DNA from 3 places in the Pseudomonas sp. H2_D02 genome. Region 2 is predicted to be linked to each of the others. Evidence: predicted binding sites of a transcription regulator. Region 2 holds the regulator's gene; each other region holds the start of a gene.
What was found. The regulator FliA, encoded in region 2, starts transcription of late flagellar genes. The targets are predictions, from matches to a motif close to CTAAAGTTTNNNNNNNNNNNGCCGNTAA.

Region 1 (3,274 bases), 1.7 Mb from region 2:
ATCCTCACCGGCGCGGTATGCTGCCGGCGGTGCGCGCCTGGATCGATCACCTGGTGGCGGCGTTCGAACAATGTGGAGACAAAACGATATGAGTTTGAGCGAAGAGGATGTCGCACAGTTTTGCCTGGGCTTGCCAGGGGCCAGGGAGGATTACAAATGGGGTGGCGTGCGGGTGTTTTCCATCGCCGGAAACAAGATGTTCGCCCTGCAGGGGCTGCGCAGCGATTCGTTGGCGTTCAAGGTCGACAAGGACCTGTTCCTCGGTCATTGCGACCGGCCAGGCATCCATCCGGCGCCTTATCTGGCCCGGGCGCAGTGGATCATCATGAACGTGCCCTACCCGCTGGGCGATGATGAGTTGCGCGGGTTGCTGCAGCGCTCCCATCAACTGGTGGTGAGCAAATTGCCGAAGCGGACGCAGGTTGGGTTGTTGCTGTAGCGGTGGCTGGCGGGTACAACCGACCTACTGTGGGAGCGAGCTTGCTCGCGATGAGGTCAGCCCAACCAGTATCAATATTGGATTGAAGACCGCAATCGCGAGCAAGCTCGCTCCCACAAGGGATGCGTGGCGGCTAGAACAACGCCAACAGATGCCCGCCCAGGAACAACTGGTCGACCCAGAATCCCTGGTGCAACAGCACGATGAACCAGAACACCACCTGGAACGACACCTTGCGGGTCTTGTGGCGAAACACCTGTTGCGCCAGCAACGCGCCGGGCCAGCCGCCGGCCAGTTCGACGGCGTGCAATACGTTTTCCGGCGTGCGCCAGGCGTCCGCCCGCGCCTTGCGCTTGTCGCTCCAGTAGAGCAGGAATGCCACCAGGCTGACGCTGCCATAGGCGACCATCGGCACCCAGGACTCGCCTTGCAGCCCGAGCAAAAGCGACCCCGTCAACGGCAACGCGCACAGCAGCGCGAAAACTGCCAATTTGAACCGCAGGTTCTGCACGGCTCCGCCGGTTTTATGCGCGGCGCGCCTGGCCGATTCGGTCATGGCTTGGCCGCTGACCAGTCCACCCAGCCAAACTGCCAGGTCGCCAGGATCAACAGGCCAAACGCGATCCGATACCAGGCAAATACCGCATAGCTGTGGCTGGCGATAAACCGCAACAAGCCTTTGACGGCGATCATGGCGAAGATGAACGCGGTGATGAAGCCAATGGCAAACACCGGGAAATCCGCCGGAACGAACAGTTCGCGGTATTTGTAGCCCGAGTAGACTGCCGCACCGACCATGGTCGGCATCGCCAGGAAGAACGAGAACTCGGTGGCGGTCTTGCGCGACAAGCCGAACAACAGGCCGCCGATGATGGTTGCCCCGGAGCGGGAGGTGCCGGGAATCATCGCGATGCACTGGGCCAGGCCGACTTTCAGGGCATCCTTCCACGTCATGTCATCCACGGTTTCGGCGTGGACCTGATGCTGGCGCCGTTCGGCCCAGAGCATCACGAACCCACCCAGCACCAGCGCGGTCGCGACGGTAATCGGGTTGAACAAGTAATGGTGGATCCAGTCGGCGAGCAGCACGCCCAAGATCACCGCCGGAAAGAAGGCAATCAGCAGGTTGGCGGTAAACCGACGGGCACCGGGTTGCGTCGGCAGGCCCAGCACCACATCGAAGATCTTGCGCCGAAACTCCCAGACCACCGCGAGGATCGCGCCGAGCTGGATGATGATGTTGAAAGCCATCGAACGCTCGCCCCCGAACTCGAGCAGGTCGGCAACGACGATCTGGTGCCCCGTGCTGGAAATCGGCAGGAACTCCGTCAGCCCCTCAACCACGCCAAGAATCAATGCCGAAAAGGCCGTCCACAAATCCATTCTTCCCCCAAAAACGCCTGTCTGTTCAGGCCTCATCACTATTTAAACGTCATGCAGGTGCACGTAGCGGCTGCACGATAACCGCGACCTTGCAAAAAAAACCAATGAAAAAGCAGAACCGACTCAGGTTTTGCGCTGCGGGGCCGAAATCCTATCAGACAAGCCCTGATAACGCTGCCGCGTCATGACCCAGGTCAATTCAGCAGGGCCGCCGAACGTTAAAGTGCCGGCCGTCGTTAATGACAAGAATAAGAACCGGAGTGACAGCGAATGAATAGCTTGCGCAGTGTATCGATCAGCCGACGCTTGTGGCTCATCCTGATCGTGGCGGTCGTGATGTTGTTCACGCTCGGCGCGTTGATGCTCAAACAGATCCACAGCGATCTGTATCAGGCCAAGGTCCAGAAAACCCAGCACGTGGTGCAGACCGCCAGCGGCGTGCTCACCTACTACCATGGCCTGGAAACCGCCGGCACCCTGACCCGCGAGGCCGCGCAAAAGCAGGCCCTCAGCGCCGTTCGCGGCCTGCGCTACAACCAGACGGATTATTTCTGGATCAACGACCTGACGCCGGTCATGGTCATGCACCCGGCCAACCCGAAGCTCGAAGGCCAGAACCTCTCGGCCATCCGCGACCCCAACGGGTATGCGCTGTTCAATGAAATGGTCGCCATCGCCAAGGCCAAGGGCGCCGGCATGATCAACTACCTCTGGCCGAAACCGGGCGCCGAGGCGCCGGTGGGCAAGACCTCCTATGTCCAGCTGTTCGAACCCTGGGGCTGGATCATCGGTTCCGGCGTCTACATAGATGACGTCCAGGCCGAGTTCCAGGCCCAACTGATCAAGGCCTCGCTCGTCGGCCTGGTGATCACTTTGCTGATGGGCCTGTTGTTGACCCTGATCGTACGCAGCATCGTCCGCCCTCTGCAGGAGACCGTAAACGCCATGGCCAACATCGCCAGTGGCGAAAGCGACCTGACTCGAACCCTCGATACCCATGGCCAGGATGAAGTCACCCAATTGGCGCGGCACTTCAACGCGTTCACCGCGAAACTGCGGCAAGTCGTCGGCCAGTTGCAGGTCTCGGCCAGCGCATTGGGGCAATCGTCCAGCGAATTGGGCAACGACGCCGCCCAGGCCCAGCAGCGCAGCCAGCAGCAATCGCAGCAAATGGAGCTGGTGGCAACCGCCATCAACGAAGTGACCTACGGCGTGCAGGACGTGGCGAAAAACGCCGAACACGCGGCCAGCGAGATGCGCGACGCCGAGTCCCAGGCCCAGCAAGGCCAGGTCAATATCGACGGCAGCCTGCAACAGATCGACCGGCTGTCCCAGACCATCGACCAGGCCGTGGAGGTGATCCGCACCCTGGCCAGTGAAAGCACCCAGATTGGCAGCGTGCTCGAAGTGATCCGCTCTATCGCCGAGCAGACCAACCTGCTGGCGCTCAAC
Region 2 (3,274 bases):
CACCAGCTCATTGAGCTGGAGGAAGCCGGCGCCTCCTTTTACAGTGTGGAAACCGCGAAAAATTGCATTGAGCAGATCCGCATCATCAGGTCGGCTTTCCAGCTCGACCAGCTGTTCGGACAGTTGCTCTAGAATCTCGCCGGCCTCAACCAGGAAATCCTGAAGGATCTCTTCATCGGCGCCGAAGCTCATTAATGGCTGCTCCTAAAATAGGGCTAAATCAAAATCCAAGGCTGGACAGCAAATCGTCCACATCGTCCTGACCGGACACAACGTCTTCTCTTTTATCGGCATGAATCTGCGGACCTTCACCCTGAGAGAGATGTTTTTGTGGATCTTTTTCAGCAAGCATCGCTTCACGGTCGTGTTCGATGTCGGCAAAGCGGTCGACCTGGCTAGCCATCAACACCAGCTTGAGCAGATTGCTTTCCACTTCGGTGACCAGTTGGGTCACGCGCTTGATGACCTGACCGGTGAGGTCCTGGTAATCCTGGGCCAACAGAATGTCGTTGAGGTTGCTTGCCACGGCGCGGTTCTCGGCGCTGCTGCGTGTCAGGAAACCGTCGACCCGCCGGGCCAGCTCCCGAAATTCCTCGGCGCCGACTTCGCGACGCATGAACCGTCCCCAATCGGTGCTCAACGCCTGGGCTTCCTCGCTCAGGCCGTTGACCAGGGGCGTTGCGCTTTCCACCAGGTCCATGGTGCGGTTGGCCGCGGCTTCGGTCAGCTTGACCACATAGCCAAGGCGCTCGGTTGCGTCGGTAATCTGCGAGACTTCCTCGGCCTGCGGCATGTTCGGATCGATCTGGAAATTGACGATCGCGCTGTGCAGTTCACGGGTGAGCTTGCCGACTTCCTGGTACAGACCACGATCCCGGGTCTGGTTGAGCTCATGAATCATTTGAACCGCATCGCCGAAGCGGCCCTTTTCAAGGCTGTCGACCAGTTCGCGGGCATGTTTTTTCAGGGTCGATTCGAAATCGCCCATTGAAGATTCGTTGTCCATAGCTCCCCCGTGGCGCCGTTAACCGATGCGTTCGAAGATTTTTTCGATCTTCTCTTTCAACGCCTGGGCCGTGAAGGGTTTGACCACATAGCCGTTTACACCGGCCTGGGCCGCTTCGATGATCTGCTCGCGCTTGGCTTCGGCAGTCACCATCAGCACCGGGAGGTGCTTGAGTTTTTCGTCGGCGCGCACATGGCGCAGCAAGTCGATACCGGTCATGCCAGGCATGTTCCAGTCAGTCACCAGAAAGTCGATGCTCCCGCTGTTGAGAACCGGAATGGCAGTGGTGCCATCGTCGGCCTCGACCGTGTTGGTGAACCCAAGGTCACGCAACAGGTTTTTTATGATCCGCCGCATCGTTGAGAAGTCATCAACGATGAGGATTTTCATGTTCTTGTCCAATTCGACCTCCAAGCAGTCTTAAACGCGCCCAGCACCTGAACGCGCCATTTCAATCAATCCGGCACAACACTCGACAACGGTCTGGAGCACAACGGATGGAGACTGGCGTGGCACTTGCCATGCCTGCCCCGCTCGCAGCATCTCCGCACCGCCTGTCAGCGTGCTCGCCACTCCCCCAAACGCCCCCGCAAACGGGCCGCGCACTGGCTGTGTAACTGGCTGACCCGCGATTCGCTGACCCCCAGGACCTCACCGATTTCCTTGAGGTTCAGCTCTTCGTCGTAGTACAGCGCCAAGACCAGTCGCTCACGCTCCGGCAAATTGGCAATCGCTTCCGCCAACGCACTCTGGAAGCGTTCATCTTCCAGGTCGCGCGATGGCTCCATGTGAGCACTTGCGCCATCCTCATGCAGCCCTTCGTGTTCGCCGTCCTGCAACAGGTCGTCGAAACTGAACAGGCGACTGCCCAAGGTATCGTTCAAAATCCCGTAATAATCGTCGAGACTCAATTGGAGTTCGGCCGCAACCTCATGATCTTTAGCGTCACGCCCGGTTTTAGCTTCAATCGCGCGAATCGCGTCACTGACCATACGGGTATTGCGGTGCACTGAACGCGGTGCCCAATCGCCCTTGCGGACTTCATCGAGCATGGCGCCGCGAATGCGGATACCGGCATAGGTCTCGAAGCTGGCGCCTTTGCTGGCGTCGTATTTGTTCGCCACTTCCAGCAGGCCAATCATGCCCGCCTGGATCAGGTCTTCGACCTGGACACTGGCCGGCAAGCGTGCCAGCAAGTGATAGGCGATGCGCTTGACCAATGGCGCGTAACGCTCGATCAATTCGTACTGGGCGTCCCGTGCCGATTTTTTGTAGAGATGGTTGTAACCGCTGGCTGTCATAACACGGGCCCTGCTGTTTGTTGCACAAGACGCTCGACGAAAAATTCCAGATGCCCGCGTGGGTTGGCGGGCAGTGGCCAGGTATCGACCTTCTGGGCGATCGCCTTGAACGCCAGCGCGCATTTGGAACGTGGAAAGGCTTCATATACGGCACGTTGCTTCTGGACGGCCTTGCGTACGCTTTCGTCGTAAGGCACTGCGCCGACGTATTGTAGGGCGACGTCCAGGAAGCGATCCGTGACCTTTGTCAACTTGGCGAACAGGTTGCGTCCTTCCTGCGGGCTCTGGGCCATGTTGGCCAGGACGCGGAACCGGTTCATGCCATAGTCGCGGTTAAGCAGCTTGATCAGGGCGTAGGCGTCGGTGATGGACGTCGGTTCGTCGCAGACCACCAGCAGGACTTCCTGGGCGGCGCGGACAAAACTGACCACCGAGTCACCGATGCCGGCAGCCGTGTCGATCACCAGCACATCGAGGTTGTCGCCGATGTCGCTGAAAGCCTGGATCAGGCCGGCGTGCTGGGCCGGGGTCAGGTGCACCATGCTCTGGGTGCCGGAAGCGGCCGGCACGATGCGAATCCCGCCGGGCCCCTGCAGGAGCACGTCGCGCAGTTCACAGCGGCCTTCGATCACGTCCGCCAGGGTGCGCTTGGGTGTCAGCCCCAGCAGCACGTCGACGTTCGCCAGGCCCAGGTCGGCGTCCAGCAACATGACCCGTCGGCCTAGCTCTGCCAGGGCCAGGGACAAGTTCACTGACACGTTAGTCTTGCCGACGCCACCTTTGCCGCCGGTCACCGCGATCACCTGTACGGGATGCATGCTGCCCATGTTCGTTCTTTACCTTGTCTTACTTAGACGGAGGCCACATTACTGGCTGCGCGTTCACATATGGAACAATGCATGGCAGACCATCGATGTAGGTACAAAAAATATTCATGAATACCTCAGCCAACCTGCTTGGTCGGGCT
Region 3 (3,274 bases), 2.9 Mb from region 2:
CCGACGTCAGCGTGTACCCGTCCATCTCCGGCATCTCGATGTCGGAAATCATCATCAGGAATTCCTCTTCCGGCCGCTTGCCCTCGTCGACCAGGTTGCGCAGGTAATCCAGCGCTTGCCGTCCGTCATTCAGGGCGATCACCTCGACGCCGACCGTCTGCAGGCAACGCGTGACCTGCTTGCGTGCCACCGACGAATCATCGACGGTCAGCACCCGCAGGGAAACCGCCTTGTGCTGCGTCTCGGCATCCACCACGCCGACGGAAATGGTCTCCGGCGTTGGCGCGACTTCGGCGAGGATTTTCTCCACGTCGATGATCTCCACCAACTGGTTGTCGACCCGCGTCACCGCCGTGAGGTAGTGGTCGCGCCCCGTCCCCTTGGGTGGCGGATGGATCTCTTCCCAGTTCATGTTGACGATGCGCTCCACCGACCGCACCAGGAACCCTTGGGTCTTGGTGTTGTACTCGGTGATGATCACAAACGGATTGCTCTGATCCAGCAACCGACCGGAACCGGTCGCCATCGCCAGGTCGAGAATCGGGATCGTCGCTCCCCGGATATTCGCCACACCGCACACGACGGGACTGGATTTAGGCATCAGGGTCAGCTTAGGGCATTGCAGCACTTCGCGAACCTTGAATACGTTAATTCCATACAACTGTTGGCCATCGAGACGGAACAACAACAGCTCCAGGCGATTCTGACCCACCAGCTGTGTGCGCTGGTTTACCGAATCCATCACTCCCGCCATGCCCTGACTCCTAATCACGCTAATGTGTCCGTCGCGCATTCATCACTAAACGGCACGGGGCTTGCTATTGAACCGGCATGAACGCACAAACGACATTTTCTCGACGCCTGACCACTCACTGCCGCCACTGGCTCGGTGCACTGCTGGCTGCCTGCCTGCTCGCTTCTGGCGGTCCTGCCGTCGGTGCTGCTGAAGTAACCTTGCCTGATCTCCTTATCGGCGTCACTCAGGGCTTTCTTGAGTTCACCGTAGAAGACTATCTGGCAACCAGTCAAACCGAAGGTCGCTACGAGATCGAAGTCAACCAGCTCGACCCGCGCCTGCGGATGCCAATGTGCGACAAGGAATTGACTGCCTCGCTGGAGAGTCCGGCCAGGCCGCTGGGCCGCGTCACGGTGAAGGTTCGTTGCGACAGCGCGGCCCCCTGGACGGTGTTCGTGCCCGCTCAAGTGCGCCTGTATCGCGAAATTGTCACCACCACTCGCCCGCTCAAGCGCGCCGGGATTGTCGAACCCCAGGACGTGGTGCTGCGTGAACGCGACGTCAGCCAGATCAGCCAGGGCTTCCTGACTTCCGTTGATGAAGCCATTGGTCAGAAACTTGTCCGACCAATGGTCGCTGACCAAGTGATCACGCAGGTACATCTGGAACAGGCCGAAGTGGTTCGCAAGGGCGACCAGGTGGTCATCACCGCCCGCAGTGGCACATTAGCCGTGCGGATGCCGGGCGAGGCCCTGTCCAACGGCGGCATGCGCGAACAGATTCGGGTGAAGAACCTCAACTCCCAACGAGTCATCAAGGCGCAAGTAATGGCGCCTGGCCAGGTGGAAGTGGCTATGTAAGGAGGGTAGACAGGCTGGCGCTTGACCTCGGTGTTCCCTAGACTGTGCCTTACGCAAAGGCAAGCGCAGACGTGCGCTCGTTCATTGAAAAATGAGCCTAAAGTTTTTTTGGGGATGGCCGAAAACATGGCAAGCGTCCAAATACCCAGAGGTTTTTTACCATGGTCATCGATTTCAATCGTTTAAACAGCTCCTCACCTGTGACAGGGACTGCGCGTACCAGCGCCAGCAAGGAAACCGCCGAAACCGGCAAATCCAAGCCAGCCGAACAGGCCGCCACTGTCAGCAATGGGGAATCGGTACACCTCAGCAATGAGGCTCAGCAGTTGCAGAAGGTCACTGACAAGCTGCGCGATCAACCTGTCGTCGACAACGCCCGCGTGGCCGCGTTGAAAGCAGCAATCGCCGATGGCAGCTATCAAGTCGACAGCAACCGCGTAGCCAGCAAGCTGCTCAACTTCGAAGCCCAGCGCTAGGCCGTCCGTCGGCGCCAGGCTTTTGGACGCTCAAGACCCAAGGCCAGCCATGCACGACACTAATTTGTTGCAACTGATCACCGACGACTTCGCTCCAGCACAACAATTGCTGGAGCTGTTGCAGACCGAAGCCCTGGCACTCCATGGGCGGGACATGCCTCTGCTGGAAAATATTCTGGCGCAGAAACAGGCATTGATCATTTTGCTCGACCAGCATGGCCGCAAGCGCAGCGAGATTCTCGCCAGCCTCAACCTGCCCGCAGACAACAACGGCCTTGAACAATTGGCCAGCCAATCGTCGGTTGGCGATCAGTTATTGTCCCAAAGCGCAGTGCTCAACGACCTGCTCAGCCAATGCCAGGCCGCCAACGCTCGAAACGGCCAATCCATCCAAATGCAACAGGCCGCCACCGCCAATCAGTTGCGCATCCTCAATGGCGGCGAAATCCCGACGCTGTATGACGCTCGCGGATCGACCGCGAAACTGGTCAAGCACCGTCCGCTCAGCCAGGCGTGACGCGAACGATGCCTGCGCACTATCAACGCGCGAAACATGCTGGCAAAATGCTGGCTCTTTGTAGTCGTATTTTGCTTGGAGATTGACCCACCGTGTTCAATGCCTCAAACGCGGAAGATGCTCCGCAGCCACCGAAGGTCCTTACCACGCCCCTGGAAATCTCCGGCAACCTGCGGATGCTGCAAGACAGTCATGATCCGCTGATCATTACTTTCCACGAGCGCAGCCAGCGCTTCCAGAGCTACCTGGTGGATGTTGATCGCGAGAAAAACACCATGGCCCTGGACGAGATGATCCCCCGGGACGGCGAACGCTTCCTGTTGGCGGGCGAGCCGTTTCGTGTCGAGGGCTTCCATGACGGCGTGCGTATCGCGTGGGAAGGCAATGGTCCGCTGACCATCGATGATTCCAACGACGGCCGCTGCTACCGCGGCGCCCTGCCCGAAGAAGTGGTCTATCACCAACGTCGCAACGCCTTTCGGGCTGCGTTGAAACTGGCGCAACTGGTGAGCGTGGAGTTGGGTGGCGACAAGCTCAAATCACCGGTCAATGGCCAACTGCTGGATATCTCCGCCACCGGCTGCAAGCTGCGCTTCGATGGCGACATCACCGAACGGCTGCAACTGGGCCAGGTTTATGAACGCTTCATCGCCGCCCTGCCATTCGGCAACATGACCGCGCCGGT

Region 1: a site for FliA is predicted at 1,945-1,972, ahead of AB4N42_RS19260 (methyl-accepting chemotaxis protein). Genes of this name have one in related genera too.
Region 3: a site for FliA is predicted at 1,694-1,721, ahead of flgM (flagellar biosynthesis anti-sigma factor FlgM). Genes of this name have one in related genera too.

What each region holds. Positions count from the first base shown of each region.
Region 1 covers NZ_CP162816.1:4,214,557-4,217,830, forward strand. The annotation lists gene AB4N42_RS19240 (LysR substrate-binding domain-containing protein) at 1-92, shown strand, start outside; gene AB4N42_RS19245 (MmcQ/YjbR family DNA-binding protein) at 89-439, shown strand; gene AB4N42_RS19250 (DUF1294 domain-containing protein) at 573-995, opposite strand; gene AB4N42_RS19255 (undecaprenyl-diphosphate phosphatase) at 992-1,822, opposite strand; gene AB4N42_RS19260 (methyl-accepting chemotaxis protein) at 2,093-3,274, shown strand, end outside.
Region 2 covers NZ_CP162816.1:2,474,070-2,477,343, reverse strand. The annotation lists partial or broken gene AB4N42_RS11530 (chemotaxis protein CheA) at 1-192, opposite strand, end outside; gene AB4N42_RS11525 (protein phosphatase CheZ) at 221-1,006, opposite strand; gene AB4N42_RS11520 (chemotaxis response regulator CheY) at 1,025-1,396, opposite strand; gene fliA (RNA polymerase sigma factor FliA) at 1,564-2,307, opposite strand; gene fleN (flagellar synthesis regulator FleN) at 2,304-3,134, opposite strand; gene flhF (flagellar biosynthesis protein FlhF) at 3,251-3,274, opposite strand, start outside.
Region 3 covers NZ_CP162816.1:5,420,545-5,423,818, forward strand. The annotation lists gene AB4N42_RS24850 (chemotaxis protein CheV) at 1-754, opposite strand, end outside; gene flgA (flagellar basal body P-ring formation chaperone FlgA) at 832-1,596, shown strand; gene flgM (flagellar biosynthesis anti-sigma factor FlgM) at 1,758-2,072, shown strand; gene AB4N42_RS24865 (flagella synthesis protein FlgN) at 2,122-2,589, shown strand; gene AB4N42_RS24870 (flagellar brake protein) at 2,682-3,274, shown strand, end outside.